Regions from separate parts of the Janthinobacterium sp. PAMC25594 genome, predicted to be linked through region 2. Evidence: predicted binding sites of a transcription regulator. Region 2 holds the regulator's gene; each other region holds the start of a gene.
What was found. The regulator NrdR, encoded in region 2, represses ribonucleotide reductase genes. The targets are predictions, from matches to a motif close to CACNANATNTNGTG.
Positions count from the first base shown of each region.

Region 1: the regulator NrdR is predicted to act here: its motif matches at 1,951-1,964, upstream of KY494_RS21845 (ribonucleoside-diphosphate reductase subunit alpha).
Region 3: the regulator NrdR is predicted to act here: its motif matches at 3,122-3,135, upstream of KY494_RS06720 (ribonucleoside triphosphate reductase).

Region 1 covers NZ_CP080377.1:4,868,206-4,873,234, reverse strand. The annotation lists gene KY494_RS21845 (ribonucleoside-diphosphate reductase subunit alpha) at 1-1,695, opposite strand, end outside; gene ampD (1,6-anhydro-N-acetylmuramyl-L-alanine amidase AmpD) at 2,078-2,689, opposite strand; gene KY494_RS21835 (sigma 54-interacting transcriptional regulator) at 2,689-3,759, opposite strand; gene KY494_RS21830 (PP0621 family protein) at 3,878-4,135, opposite strand; gene KY494_RS21825 (inner membrane protein YpjD) at 4,132-4,935, opposite strand.
Region 2 covers NZ_CP080377.1:2,260,415-2,265,443, forward strand. The annotation lists gene KY494_RS10135 (PilW family protein) at 1-510, opposite strand, end outside; gene pilV (type IV pilus modification protein PilV) at 507-1,076, opposite strand; gene nrdR (transcriptional regulator NrdR) at 1,319-1,783, opposite strand; gene glyA (serine hydroxymethyltransferase) at 1,927-3,171, opposite strand; ZMP/ZTP riboswitch at 3,283-3,406, opposite strand; gene ybgC (tol-pal system-associated acyl-CoA thioesterase) at 3,716-4,117, shown strand; gene tolQ (protein TolQ) at 4,165-4,854, shown strand; gene KY494_RS10165 (ExbD/TolR family protein) at 4,870-5,029, shown strand, end outside.
Region 3 covers NZ_CP080377.1:1,521,539-1,526,567, forward strand. The annotation lists gene KY494_RS06700 (SCP2 domain-containing protein) at 1-403, opposite strand, end outside; gene KY494_RS06705 (U32 family peptidase) at 424-1,320, opposite strand; gene KY494_RS06710 (peptidase U32 family protein) at 1,447-2,481, opposite strand; gene KY494_RS06715 (hypothetical protein) at 2,647-3,063, shown strand; gene KY494_RS06720 (ribonucleoside triphosphate reductase) at 3,182-4,930, shown strand; gene nrdD (anaerobic ribonucleoside-triphosphate reductase) at 4,927-5,029, shown strand, end outside.

The sequences.
Region 1 (5,029 bases), 2.6 Mb from region 2:
CTTGAACGTGATCCATGGGTGGCCCGTTTCAAACAGCATCGACAGCATCTTGCGCCACAGGTCCAGCGCGGCGATCTTCTTGAACGAGCGGATTTCGCCGGCGGCTGCCTTGGCTTCGTAGCCCAGGTAAGCCTTTTCAAAGGCCTTGCCGACCAGGTCGTGCAAATCCGGCGTTTCCGATGGCGAGAACAGGGTCCACTCGCCTTTTTCCATGACGCGCTTCATGAACATGTCGGGAATCCAGTTCGCCGTGTTCATGTCGTGCGTGCGGCGGCGGTCGTCGCCCGTGTTCTTGCGCAGGTCGAGGAATTCCTCGATGTCCATGTGCCAGGTTTCCAGGTAGGCGCAGACGGCGCCCTTGCGCTTGCCGCCCTGGTTGACTGCCACGGCCGTGTCGTTGACCACTTTCAGGAACGGCACCACGCCTTGCGACTTGCCGTTGGTGCCCTTGATGTGGGCGCCCAGGGCGCGCACTGGCGTCCAGTCGTTACCCAGGCCGCCGGCGTACTTGGCCAGCAGCGCGTTGTCCTTGATGGCGTCGTAGATGCCTTCCAGGTCGTCCGAGACGGTGCTCAGGTAGCACGACGACAGTTGCGAACGCAGGGTACCGGAGTTGAACAGGGTCGGCGTCGAGCTCATGAAGTCGAACGAGGACAGCAGATTGTAGAACTCGATGGTGCGCGCTTCGCGGTCCGCCTCGTTCAGCGACAGGCCCATGGCCACGCGCATGTAGAACGCCTGCGGCATTTCGATGCGCACGTCATGGATGTGCAGGAAGTAGCGGTCATACAGCGTTTGCAGGCCGATGTAGCCGAATTGCAAGTCGCGGTCGGCAACGATGGCCTTGGCCAGGCGTTCCAGGTCGAAACTGGCAAGTACCGGGTTCAGCAGGTCGTTGGCGATGCCCTTGGCGATATATTGCGGGAAATACGTCAGGTACTCGGCGGCAGCGGCCGCTTGCGGCACTTCCTTGCCGAACACTTCCTTGCGCACCGTGTGCAGCAGGATGCGGGCCGTGACCTGGCTGTAGGCCGGATCTTTTTCCATCAGCGCGCGCGCCGCCAGGATGGCCGACTTGTGCAGCTCTTCGACGGGCACGCCGTCGTACAGGTTTTTCACGGTTTCAGCCAGGATGGCGTCGGCATCGACGTGCTTTTCCAGGCCGGCGCAGGCGGCGTTGATCAGGTCGCGCACTTCCTGCATGTCCAGCAGGCGGCGCACGCCGTTGTCGGTGACGTTCAGTTGGGGGGCGGTCACTTGCGCGGAAGCGCCCAGCGCCTCCTTCTGCAAGCGGCGCTCTTCCATGTGCTTGGCGCGGTACAGCACGTAGGCACGCGCCACGTCGTGCTCGCCCGAACGCATCAGCGACAGTTCCACCTGGTCTTGCACGTCTTCGATATGGAAGGTGCCGCCACCCGGATGGCGGCGCACCAGCGCGGCGACGACGCCGTCGGTCAGTTGCTCCACCAGTTCGCGCACGCGTGCCGAAGCGGCGCCCTGGCCGCCGTTAACGGCCAAAAACGCCTTGGTCATGGCGATGGCGATCTTCGAAGGCTCAAATGCCACCACCGCGCCGTTGCGACGGATGATGCGATAGTCGCCCAATGCCGCGCCCGTGCTCGCCACGCTATTGGCCGCGCCTGGCGCTGGCGATACTGGCGTTGGATGGATGGAAATATCTTGTGGTGATTGCATTGAAGCTCCCGTTGTCAGCTAAAGTCAGCCTGCAGTTTTGCTGCCGCGTGTGTTGTTGAATAGAACGCCCGATGGTCAGGGTTTCTTCAGGTATTTGTTGCTAAATAGTAAATAATATACAGCCAAAAATCATACGGCCAACCTGTACAGCCCGGCTGGCGCGAAACACGATCAAGGGTGATGAAACGCCAGTTCCCGTTGCCATATCAACAAACAGGGTAGCTTTGGTAATAATTCTGAAAACGTCTGTGATGGCACTACATATAGTCTTTAAATCCAAGTTATGCACTAATTGTAGTGCCCATCGAAAGCCGATGCAATAGTTTTCCGGCATCCGCCAGCGTAATTTTTTGTATTTTCATATACGATTTCGGTTGACTTTTCAGGGCACGGATGGAAAGCCCAATCCCCGCGTAGTAAGCGCTAACGCAGGCTGCCCGCGCATAGTTTCCAGCCAGCATTTTTGATAAAAATGCCAGTCAAAAAACGGCCCCGGATCCGTCTTCCTCCCCGGCGCAATGTGCTCGTGGCCGCGCACCTGGGACAGCCCGTAGCGCGCCACCAGTGCCGCCGTCAGCGCCGCCAGCACATGGTATTGCCGCCGCTGGAAGGGCACATCGTCCGCGCCTTCCATTTCGACACCGATGGAATAGCCATTGCACTGCGGGCGTCCTTCGAACATGGACGCGCCGGCATGCCAGGCACGTTGATCAGTAGAAACATATTGCAACAGCGCACCATCGCGCCGCACAAAAAAGTGCGCCGACACCTGCAAGCCACGCAGGTCGGCGAAAGAAGGATCGGCATTATAGTCTACCCGGCCGGTAAACAAGTCCGACACATGCGGTCCGCCGAAGTGGCCGCCCGGCAAGCTGATGTTATGGATCACCAGCAAATCGACTTGCGCACCGTCCGGGCGCGCATCGTGGTACGGCGAGTCATAGCGCAGCGCGCCGTCGCACCAGCCGTCTTCATCTATCGTCCATGCTGTCATCAAGGTAGCGCTTCCTGTATCGTCAATTTCTGCATGCGGTAACGCAGCTGGCGCACGCTCAGGCCCAGCTGGCGCGCCGCCCGTGCGCGGTGATAGCGCGCCTGCAGCAGCGCCTGCATGATCATGTCGCGCTCGGCCTGGCGTAAATACATGTCCAGCGGCAAGACGGGCGGCACGCCATATGCCGCCATGCCGGGCAGGCACAGCTGCCGCTCCGGCGCGGCCGGCGGTTCCGGCGCCGCCCGCAACGGCATGCTGCCCGCCGCGCACGGCAAGGCCAGCGCGTCGAGGGCAATCACGCCGCCGTCGGCAAAGGCCAGTGCCCGCTCCAGCAGGTTTTCCAGTTCGCGCACATTGCCGGGAAACGCATACGCGGCCAGAGCCGCCAGCACGGGCGGCGCCAGGCTCACGGCCTGGCGTGGCGCCAGACGCGCCAGGATCACCTCACATAATACCTGCAGATCGCCGCGCCGCTCGCGCAGCGGCGGCAGCGCCAGCTCGATCACCTGGAGGCGGTAAAACAGATCCTGGCGAAACGTGCCGGCGGCCACGCCGCGCGCCAGGCCATGCTGGCTGGCGCACAGGATGCGCACGTCGACGGCCTCGTCAGCACTACCGCCCAGCTTGCGCACGCGGCGCTCCTGCAGCACGCGCAACAGCTTGACCTGCATGGCCAGCGGCAGATCGTCGACTTCATCGAGCAGCAAACTGCCGCCATGGGCCGCCTGGAACAATCCCTGGCGCTCATGCAGCGCACCCGTATAGGCGCCTTGGCGGCAGCCGAAGAATTCGGCCTCCATCAACGCTTCGGGAATCGCGCCGCAGTTGACGGCAATAAAAGGGAAGCTGGCGCGCGCACCCTGCGCATGGATGGCGCGCGCCGCCAGTTCCTTGCCCGTACCCGATTCGCCGCGGATGGCCACTGGCGCGCCACAGCGGGCGATACGGGCGATCTGCGCACGCAGCGCCTGCATGGGCAGGGAGTTGCCGCTCAGTTGAGGCGCCGGTGGCATGCCGGCGGCGGTCACGGCATGCGGGCTAGGACTGGGGCTGGGGCTGGGGCTGGACATGGGACGCGCCTTTCTGCAATGGCGGCGACGAAGCGCCTGCTGCAGATGCTACGCCGGACGCAGGCCGGAGGACGTTACGATACGGATGAGCAACGCGAGCGAATCTGCCGGCCGGCCCTTACAGCGTGGCGTGCGCGTGGCTGCAGTAATCGTGGCCCTTGGCCTGCACGTTTTCCGAGGCCGGGTAATATACGCCGCAATGGGCGCAGCACAGCATCAGCTCGGCATCGGGCAATTCTTGCGGCCGCACCGGCGACGCATACGGATTCGGCTGCTGCTGTTGCGCGCGGGCCCGTTGCTGCATGCCACGAATCTTGCTGCGGATAGCAAACAGCACCAGGAACAGCAGCGCCAGCCAGAATAAAACACGTGTCATGCGAATCCTCGGTGTAAAACCACTTCCAGTACAAAACGGCTGCCGACATAGGCCAGCAACAAGGTGGCGAAACCGGCCAGGGTAAAACTCAGGGCCGTCTTGCCGCGCCAGCCGCGAAAGCGCCGGCCTGCCAGCAGCGCGGCAAACAACAGCCACGACAGCATGGTAAACACCGACTTGTGATCCCAGGTCAAGGCCTTGCCAAATAATTGCTCTGAAAACACGATGCCTGACAGCACGGTCAGGCTCAGCAGGATGAAGCCCAGGCCAATCATGCGAAACAGCAACTTTTCCATCGTCAGCAGGGCCGGCAACTGGTCCAGCGCGCTGCCGATGAAGCCGCGGCTTTCGCTGCGCGTATGCAAACGCGATTCCTGCAGCGCCATCAGTACGGCGTGAAAGGCGGCAATCGTCAGGGTGCTGTAAGCGAGCACGGCCACGGCAATATGCCAGCCGAAGACGGCCGACTTGCCTTCCATGCTGACCTGGCTGCCAGGAAAGGCCCAGGCCAGGCCGATGGCGATGACGGCGCTGGGCATGACCATGCGGCGCAGTCCATCCAGGCTGAAATTGCGGTTCTCTATCCAGTAGGCGCCCACCGATACCCACAGCGCGGCCGACAGCATGGCGGAAAAGCCGAAGCGCAAGGTGCCCGGCGCCATCAGGTCGAACCACAGGGTGGCGGCGTGCGCCAGCCAGGCAACGCCGGTCAGGCCGGCAATGAGCCGGGCACGGGATGAGGGAAGCACCGCGCACGCCGCGTACAACAGGGCGGCGATAAGAAAGAAATAGATCTGCATAGTTTAAGTTTACACCATAGCCGACAAGCGCGATTCAAGCGACAGCATGGGTGGCGGGCAATATGCCACCGACCGAGGCTGCAAGCCTGCCATG
Region 2 (5,029 bases):
CAGTTCGCCTTCGCCATCGGCGCCCTGGGCCACATAGAAAATGCTCCAGCCCCGCTGCGCCTCCGTTTGCGCGGCGCCCACGCCGAAGCCCGCGCAGTTGAGCACGGAACCGTCGCCTCCCTCCTCCTTGCCGGCGCCGTAATAGCGCAGGGCCAGCACGTCGCTGCCATGCAGGGCGCCGGGCAACGCGCCGCTGATGCCCTCGCTGTTCTTGCCCAGGCTGTGCGCGTCGAGCCCCGCGATATTCGCGCTGTCGTGCGCGGCATGGGCGACGGGCGCGGCGCTGCTGTCCCAGTTCACATACGCCGTCTGGCGCACGGCGCGGGCGATGGTGTCGAGCGCATAGCGGCCATTGTCGTCCAGGCGCGCGCTGGCGGACTGGTCGCCATAGCTGCCGCTGGCCGCCAGCAGCACGCTACTGGCGGCCAGCATCAATAGCGCGCCCAGCGACAGGGCCACCAGCAATTCGACCAGGCTCACGCCACGATACGGGTACAAGGCGCCGTTCATGCGCCACCTCCGCCCAACTGGAATGCCAGCCTGGGCAGCGACTCGCCTGCCCCATTCACGGCGGGCGAGCCATCGGGCAAGCGGCCGCGCCAGCCCAGCTTGATGACGATGGGCGCGCCCTTGCCGCCGCTGCACGCCCAGTGCAAGCCTTGCGCAGCGGCATCCCAGGCGGGTGCATCACGGCAGATATGCAGGCGCGCGCCGGGCAAGGCCGCATGCAGTTGCTGTTTCCATTCGGCGATGTCGAATTGCGCCAGTTCGGCCGCGCCGCAGGCGGCAGTACCAAAACAGTCGGGCGCGCCGCCGCCTGCCTCGGCGTCGTCCGCCGCCGCATAGGCCACGTTCAGGTAGGGATTGCCCGTATCGGGGCCATTCATGAGCACGCTGTTCGCGCGCATGCGCTCGGCCATGCCGGCGGCCAGTTGCACGCCCGCCGACAATAGCGCCGACTCGTGGCGCGCGCGCAGGGAATGCAGTTGCAGGATGCTGGCGCCCAGCAAGCCCAGCGCCAACAGCAGCAACGACACCAGCACCTCGACGAGGCTGCTGCCACCGGCAGGAAACATAGTGCGACCGCCATTGCGCATGCGCTACTCCCTTCCGCAGAAAGAGTCGCAACAACAGGCGGCCCAGCTACAAGATAGGCGCGCGCAAAAAATCGGGTCTGCGCTGGCGCAAACAGCACGGCGATAAGATGAGAAGAACAGCGTAGGGATTGATCAGACCGCTTGCCAGGCGAACGCTGGCGTGGTGAACACGGGGCGCAGGAGCGGCCCCGTTTTCAACAAGGTGAACAAGAAGGTGTACGTCAGGGCTTGCTGCGCGCCTGTCCCACTTCGGCGATCGCATCCTGGAACTCGGCCAGGTCTTCGAAATTCTTGTAGACGGAGGCGAAGCGGATGTAGGCGATCTTGTCCAGACGCTTGAGTTCCTGCATGACGAGTTCGCCGATATAGCCGGAATCGACTTCGCGCAAGCCGCTGGTCAGCAGCTTTTCCTGGATGGAGGCGATGGCCGTATCCACCGAGGCGGCCGCGACGGGACGCTTGCGCAAGGCCAGCATCAAACTGCCGCGCAACTTATCCGCAGCGAACTCCGTCCGGCTGCCATTCTTTTTGACGACGGCCGGCATGATAAGTTCAATGCGCTCGTACGTGGTAAACCGCTTGTCGCATTTGCCGCAGCGGCGGCGGCGCCGTATGGCATCCCCTTCCTCCGATACGCGCGTATCGAGAACCTGGGTGTCGCCGTGCTGGCAAAATGGACATTTCATGGGCTGGCTACAACTTTATAGTAATAATTACGGGAAATCGCCGCCCTTGTACAAAGGGCGCCCGAATCACTCCGGGCGCCCTGGGGCACGAAGGAATGTGTCATACAGAATCTTACTCCGTATGACACATTCTGGACAAATAATTATGCGTACACCGGGTGCGCGTCGGCCAGCACTTTCACGGCCGCTTTCACGCGCTCGATGGTGGCGGCGTCATGCGGATTGTCCAGCACGTCGGCGATCAGGTTGCCCACTTCTTCCGCTTGCGCTTCCTTGAAACCGCGCGTCGTCATCGCCGGGCTGCCCAGGCGGATGCCCGAGGTGACGAAAGGTTTTTGCGGGTCGTTCGGGATGCCGTTCTTGTTGCAGGTGATGTGCGCGGAACCGAGGATGGCTTCGGCTTCCTTGCCCGTCAGGTTCTTGGCGCGCAGGTCGACCAGCATGACGTGCGATTCGGTGCCGCCGGAAACGATGCGCAGGCCGCGCTTGATCAGGGTTTTCGCCAGCACGTCGGCGTTCTTGACCACTTGCTTCTGGTATTCGACGAATTCCGGGCTCAGCGCTTCCTTGAAGGCAACGGCCTTGCCGGCGATCACGTGCATCAGCGGGCCGCCCTGGATGCCGGGGAAGATGGCCGAGTTGATGGCTTTTTCGTGCTCGGCCTTCATCAGGATGATGCCGCCACGGGGGCCGCGCAACGATTTGTGCGTGGTCGAGGTGACGAAGTCGGCGAACGGCACCGGATTCGGGTACAGGCCGGCGGCGATCAGGCCGGCGTAGTGGGCCATGTCGACCATGAACCAGGCGCCCACTTCCTTGGCGATCTTGCCGAAACGCTCGAAGTCGATCTTTTTCGAGAAGGCCGAGGCGCCGGCGATGATCAGCTTTGGCTTGCGTTCGCGGGCCAGACGCTCCATCGCCTCGTAGTCGATGTCTTCTTCCGCCGTCAAGCCATACGACACGACGTCAAACCATTTGCCAGACATGTTCAGCGGCATGCCGTGGGTCAGGTGGCCGCCTTCGGCCAGCGACATGCCCATGATCAGGTCGCCTGGTTTCAACATGGCAAAGAACACGCCCTGGTTCGCCTGCGAGCCGGAGTTCGGCTGCACGTTCGCGCATTCGGCGCCGAACAGCTGTTTCACACGGTCGATGGCCAGTTGCTCGGCCACGTCGACGTATTCGCAGCCGCCGTAGTAGCGCTTGCCCGGATAGCCTTCGGCGTACTTGTTCGTCAGCTGCGAGCCTTGCGCTTCCATTACGGCTGGCGACGTGTAGTTCTCCGACGCGATCAGTTCGATGTGGTCGTGCTGGCGCGTGTTCTCTTTTTGAATGACGGCGAACAATTCAGGATCGACGTTGGCGAGGGTGTGATCTTTTGCAAACATGTAAAAACTCCAAGTATGAGGGTGCTTGTACTGGCAGGTTGGATCGAATGAGGGGAGCCGGCGTTAAGTGAATAACAACATTGGACAGGCAGCCTCTTCGTGCTTTTCCATAGTGGCTACCCAGGCGAACGGCTGATGAAAAATCTCACGTTTCCCGGTGGGTGCCCACCTTTCGCCGGTTTGCCGATCGCCATCCAGGCAGATCGCCGACTTTTCGCCAGTCACGTGAGACGTAATGGAAATCAAATTGTAAGTTAAGTGTCCAAATTGAGCAAGGAATGCAACCGTGCGGCTATAATCGCCGCGCGCAGCCCGGGCATGGCCACAGGCCGCCCCGGAGCGTGACTGCGGCTCTTAAGCTGGACTTAAACCTGGCTGCGGCATGTAAGCGTATGTTACGAAGCTTGCCATTGCGCCCCCCGGATTTACAATGCTGCGGTGCAACTTATATGCAGCTTTTGCATGGCTTTCCAGCAAGCGCCCACAGTCACAAGAAGAAAAATCGCGTAAAATGTTGCTCAATCTCACTACTGGCGCAATAAACATGCCTTCAGTCTTTACCTGGAACGTACGTGTCTACTATGAAGACACCGACGCCGGCGGCATCGTGTATTACGCAAATTACCTGAAATTCTTCGAACGCGCGCGTACCGAATGGCTGCGCGCCATCGACGTGGGCCAGCAGGAATTGCTGGAACAGCACGACGCGATGTTCGTTGTCAAAAGCGTCAACGCCGACTATCATGCGCCAGCCAGGCTCGATGACACGGTAAGATTAACCTTAAGCATAGAAAAAATGGGGCGCGCCTCCATCGTTTTCCTGCAACAAGCCTGGTGCGGCGAGCGCCTGCTGAACACGGCCCGCGTCAAGATCGGCTGCGTCGACTCGACACTGCGCCCGCGCGCCGTGCCTGATGCAGTGGCGGCCCGCATGCGCGCCGCCTGAGCCCTACCGCCACCCCCCGGACAATTCACCCAACAGACTGCCAGCCAATGAACGTTACACAAGATCTTTCTTTCCTCGCGCTCATCTCCAATGCCCATTTGATCGTGCAACTGATCATGGCCCTGCTGCTGCTGATTTCCCTGACCAGCTGGACCTACATTTTCCGCAAGATGTTTGCCGTGCGCCAAGCGCGCAAGCAGACCATCGAATTTGAACGCAGCTTCTGGGCCGGCGGCAACCTGCATGCGCTGCATCAAAGCGCCAGCGGCAACCGCGACCAGAGCGGCGCGCTGGCCCGCATCTTCGATGCCGGCATGGGCGAATTCATCAAGGGCAAGGCATCGTACGGTTCGCGCGAAGCGCTGGACGTGGGCGCCGTGCTCGACGGCGCACGCCGCGCCATGCGCGCCGCCTTCCAGCGTGAAATGGACGTGCTCGAATCGCACCTGGCCTTCCTCGCCTCCGTCGGCTCCGTCTCGCCCTACATCGGTCTGCTCGGCACCGTCTGGGGCATCATGAACGCCTTCCGCGGCCTGGCCAACGTGCAGCAAGCCACCCTGGCAGCCGTCGCGCCCGGCATTGCCGAAGCGCTCATCGCCACCGCCATCGGCCTGTTCGCGGCCATTCCCGCCGTCGTCGCCTACAACCGCTTTTCGCATGACATCGACCGCCTGGCGATCCGCTTCGAGAGCTTCGTCGAGGAATTCTCCAACATCTTGCAGCGCCAGTCGCGCTAAAAGGGAGCAAGGTCCATGGGTTCCTCATTCAATAGCGGCGGCATGCGCGGTGGCCGTGGCCGCAAGTTCAAGTCCGAAATCAACGTCGTGCCGTATATCGACGTGATGCTGGTGCTGCTGATCATTTTCATGGTGATGCCATCGTCGAACAATCCCAGCGTGGTGAACCTGCCCA
Region 3 (5,029 bases), 740 kb from region 2:
TATCGCCTTCCAGGCTCAAACGACGGCTGAAGAACAGCGTATCAGGATCTTCCTGCCGCCGCGCCAGCAGCATCAGGTCATGCACGCTGGCGGCGATGCACAGGTCCGGCACGTCCACATAGCGCTCGGCCACGAACACCGTACCCTGCCACTCGAAATCGAAGGCGATGCCTGCATCAAGCAAACGCAGGCGCAGGGTGCGCCCTTCCAGGCTGCGCCGCACATCGTCGGGCAATTGCGGCGCCAGCAAGCGGTTCAAGCCTTGCACGAACAGCCAGGAGGCGGGATACGGCGGCAGCTTGGACAGCAATTCGGCCAGCGGTTCGGGCAGCCGGTACGACATGGCGGGCTTGCTCATGGCGGGCTTGGCCGGGATGGGCAATCTTTCCAGTTGATCTTGCATGGTGCTTCCTTTCGATGCGTTCAATGAGCGGCGTGCTGTTCCATGCCGGGCTGGCCGTGCCAGTAGCCGTCGCAGGCGCCGGCCGGCTGGCAGGCCGCCAGCTGGGCCTGGGCGCCCACGCCGCTGACCTGGCCGCGGCGGGCGCGGTCGAAAATGGCGATCACCTGTTCCGTATGCATGGCCTGCGGGCTGATGCGCGCCACCGCCACGCCCATGTCGCGCATGGCGTCGAGTTCGCGCACCAGGTTGTAGACGAGGGCCGACTGCGTCTGCGTGCCATTCAATACGAGGAACGGCACTTCGTCGCGCGTGCGCAGCAGCAGGCCATCCGGCTCTTCCAGGCAGCTGTAGCCGCAGTCGTCCTTCGGCAGGTTGCGGTTGCGCGCCGTGAAACAGCGCGCGGAAAACGCCAGCGGCATGCGGCCGTAGGCGAATACTTCCGTCTCCAGCCCTTCCGGTTTCTGGCGCTGCATTTCGGCCAGCGCCGTCTGCCCCATTTCCAGCGGCATCACCCAGCGCCGCGCACCGAGGCGCGCCAGCAGTTGCAGGCTGGGGCCATTGAACAGGTTCAAATGGGGGCCGGCGACGAAGGGCGCGCCCTTTTCCATGCAGTGCACGGCGCCCATGTCGTTGGCTTCGACCGTATAGCGGCCATTGCCCGTGATGCGGCGCAGGGTCGCCAGTTCGGCGCCCGCCTCGATCAGCGCCTGCGTCGACAGCACCACTTCCTTGCCGGCGGCGGCCAGCATGTCGGCGATATCGAGCCAGTCGGCCAGGCGCAGCTCATGCCGGCGCGAGCAGACGGTTTCGCCCAGGTAAACGATCTCGACGGCCGTGCCGGCGATCTGCTGGTAAAACTCGAAGACGGTGGCGCGCGGCCAGTAGTACAGCAAAGGGCCCAACGATAGTTTTAGCATGCCTTTTCCAGTATTTTTTAAGTTACAAAACCGTAGCGAGCGGCTCGCGGCGAGGCCGAGAAGCGCAGCCGTGCTCGAGCACGGTGAGCATCGCAGGCCGCGCCCCGGGACGCGCAGTAGGTTTTGCTATTTCCAGGAGCGGTGGTAGGCGCCTAAAGTGTGCTGCTGGCCCTCGGCCAGCTTGTCCATGGCCGCCATCCAGCCCGGCTTGACGGCGTAGCGTGCATTGCCTTCGCGGCAGGCGTCGATCGCCTCGCGCCACACGCGCGTCACCTGGGCCACGTAGGCGGGACTGCGCTGGCGCCCTTCGATTTTCACGGCGCGCACGCCCATGGCGATCAGTTGCGGCAGCAGCGCCAGGGTATTCAAGCTGGCCGGCTCCTCGATCGCGTAATACTGTTCGTCATTGACTTCGAAACGCCCCTTGCACAGGGTGGGATAGCTGGCGTTTTCACCGGGCGCGTAGCGGTCGATCAGCACGCCGTTCAGGCGCGACTCCAGACCGTTCGGCGTTTCCAGCCAGCGCACGGCCTTGGCCGGCGAGCACACGCCGTGCGTGTTCGGCGCCTCGCCCGTCGCATACGACGACAGCGCGCAGCGCCCTTCGACCATCACGCACAGGCTGCCGAAACCGAACACTTCGATCTCGACTTCCGTCTTGGCGATCAGTTGTTCCACCTGCGCCATCGACAGCACGCGTGGCAGCACGGCGCGGGCGATGCCGAAGTGTTCATGGTAAAAATTGATGGCTTCGTAGTTGGTGGCCGAGCCCTGCACGGACAGGTGCAGGCGCAGTTGCGGCTGGTGCTGGGCCGCGTAGGCCATCAGGCCCGGATCGGCGACGATCATGGCGTCGATGCCCGCTTGCGCGGCGCGGTCGATGGCGCTGCGCCACACGGCCCAGTTGTGCGGCTGCGGATAGGTATTCAGCGCCAGCAGCACCTTGCGTCCGTACTGGTGGGCGTAGCGCACGCCCTCGGCGATGGCCTTCTCGTCGAAATTGAGGCCGGCGAAATTACGCGCATTGGTGGCGTCGCGAAAGCCCAGGTAGACGGTATCGGCGCCATTGTCGACGGCCGCTTTCAAGGCAGGCAGGCTGCCGGCGGGGCAGACCAGTTCCAGCGGTCCGGCCACGCGGGTGGCGGTAGTTGATTCAAGCATCATGATGTTCACAGTCCCGTATCGGCTCAGGGTGCAGACTATAGCCCCGCCCATGCCGCCCAGTCCTTGACGCAGGTGAAGGAATGCATGCATGGCTGGCGCACCTTCCACTTGCTTGACCTGGCTGTAAAATGCCCCCCTTTTCTCCCTCTTCGATTGCCCGCCATGACCCGCAAACCGCTGCTGATTTTTCTTCTGACCCTGTTCCTCACCGCGCTGCAAGTACAGTGGGCCGGCCCGGCCGATGGCTATGACGCGGCGACCCTCTCCGTGCTGTCGCCGGAAGTGCTGGGCGCCTATCCGGGCGTGCTGCTGCTGTTCCTGCTGGCCGTGTTCGCGCGCCGCCAACTGCCGCTGCTGCGCCAGGCCGCCATCTGCACGGGCCTGCTGGCCATCTACTGGCTGCTGGCCAATTACGTCACGTTCGACGCGCGCGTGGCCAGCTGGAGCACCTATACGCCGCTGGAAATCTGGGCCCACGTGCTGCCCGCCTCCGTCGCCAGCATCGCCGCCTGCGGCGCCGCGTTCTTTTGCGCGAGCTGGCTGATCCTGCGCGAAACGCGCTGGAACAAAACCGGCTGAGGTGGTTTTTTCACCTGGATCAAGGATACGCGAATCGCTTGCACGCCACCTTTGACTGCACTACATTTAGTAGATAACCTTCATAAAAACACCGCATGTTGTGTTTATTGGAGGTTTCATGACAACGAATGCAGTTTCCCCCACACGCGGCCAGGTCGATGTCGCCGCGTCCATCAATGAATACCTGGAACGGCGCGACTGGCGCGTCAACGCCAACGCCAACCAGGGGTATTCCCTGGGTGGCCTGATCCTCAATGTCTCGGGCAAGGTCATCGCCAACTACTGGCTGGACCAGGTGTATCCGCCGGAAGTGGGCGCGGCGCACCGCGAAGCGGCGCTGCACATCCACGACCTCGACATGCTGGCCGGCTATTGCGCCGGCTGGTCGCTGCGTACCCTGCTGCATGAAGGCTTGAATGGCGTGCCGGGCAAGATCGAATCGGGCCCGCCGAAACACATGTCGAGCGCCATCGGCCAGATCGTCAATTTTCTCGGCACCCTGCAAAACGAATGGGCCGGCGCGCAGGCGTTCAGCTCCTTCGACACCTACATGGCACCCTACATCCGCAAGGACGGCCTGCGCTACGAAGACGTGCGCCAGTACATGCAGGAGCTGATATTCAACCTCAACGTGCCATCGCGCTGGGGCACGCAGACGCCGTTTACCAACCTCACGTTCGACTGGGTCTGCCCGGACGACCTGCGCGAGCAGATTCCCGTCATCGCCGGCCAGGAGATGGACTTCAGCTATGGCGAGCTGCAGGCCGAGATGGACATGATCAACCGCGCGTATATCGAGATCATGATGGCGGGCGACGCCAAGGGCCGCGTCTTCACCTTCCCCATCCCCACCTATAACATCACCGAGGATTTCGACTGGCATAGCGAGAATGCGGAACGCCTGTTCGAGATGACGGCCCGCTACGGCCTGCCCTACTTCCAGAATTTCATCAATTCGGAACTCAAGCCGAACATGATCCGCTCCATGTGCTGCCGCTTGCAACTGGACTTGCGCGAACTGCTGAAACGGGGCAATGGCCTGTTCGGTTCCGCCGAGCAGACGGGCTCCTTGGGCGTGGTGACCATCAACTGCGCGCGCCTGGGCCACCTGTGGCGCGGCGACGAAGCGGCGCTGCTGGCCGACCTGGACCGCCTGCTGGAGCTGGGCAAAGTCAGCCTGGAAATCAAGCGCCGCACCATCGAAGAACTGATGCAGCAAGGCCTGTTCCCCTACACGAAGCGCTACCTGGGCACCTTGCGCAATCACTTTTCCACCTTGGGCGTGAACGGCATCAACGAGATGATCCGCAATTTCAGCGGCGACGCTTACGACATCACGTCCGCCGAGGGCCATGCGCTGGCGATACGCCTGCTCGACCACGTGCGTGCCCGCATGGTGGCATTCCAGGAAGAGACGGGCCATATGTACAACCTGGAAGCGACGCCGGCCGAAGGCACGACGTACCGCTTTGCCCGCGAAGACCGCAAGCGCTATCCCGCCATCCTGCAGGCGGGTACCGTCGACAACCCGTATTACACGAACTCGTCGCAACTGCCCGTGGGCCACACGGACGATCCGTTCGAGGCGCTGGAATTGCAGGACGCACTGCAGCGCAAGTACACGGGCGGCACGGTGCTGCACCTGTACATGACGGAAGCGCTGTCGGACGCGAATGCCTGCCGCGAACTGGTCAAACGTGCCCTGAGCCGCTTTTCGCTGCCCTACATCACTGTCACCCCCACGTTTTCCATCTGCCCGCGCCACGGCTACCTGGCCGGCAAACATGAATTCTGCCCCACCTGCGACGCGGAACTGATCGCCCGCAAGCAAGCCCACCCTGCTCCATCACTTGAGGAAACGCCATGAATGCACGTCCCGACTTCACTCCCGCCATCACCCTGCTCGACACCGAACGCCAGCGCTGCGAAATCTGGACGCGCGTGATGGGCTACCACCGCCCCGTCG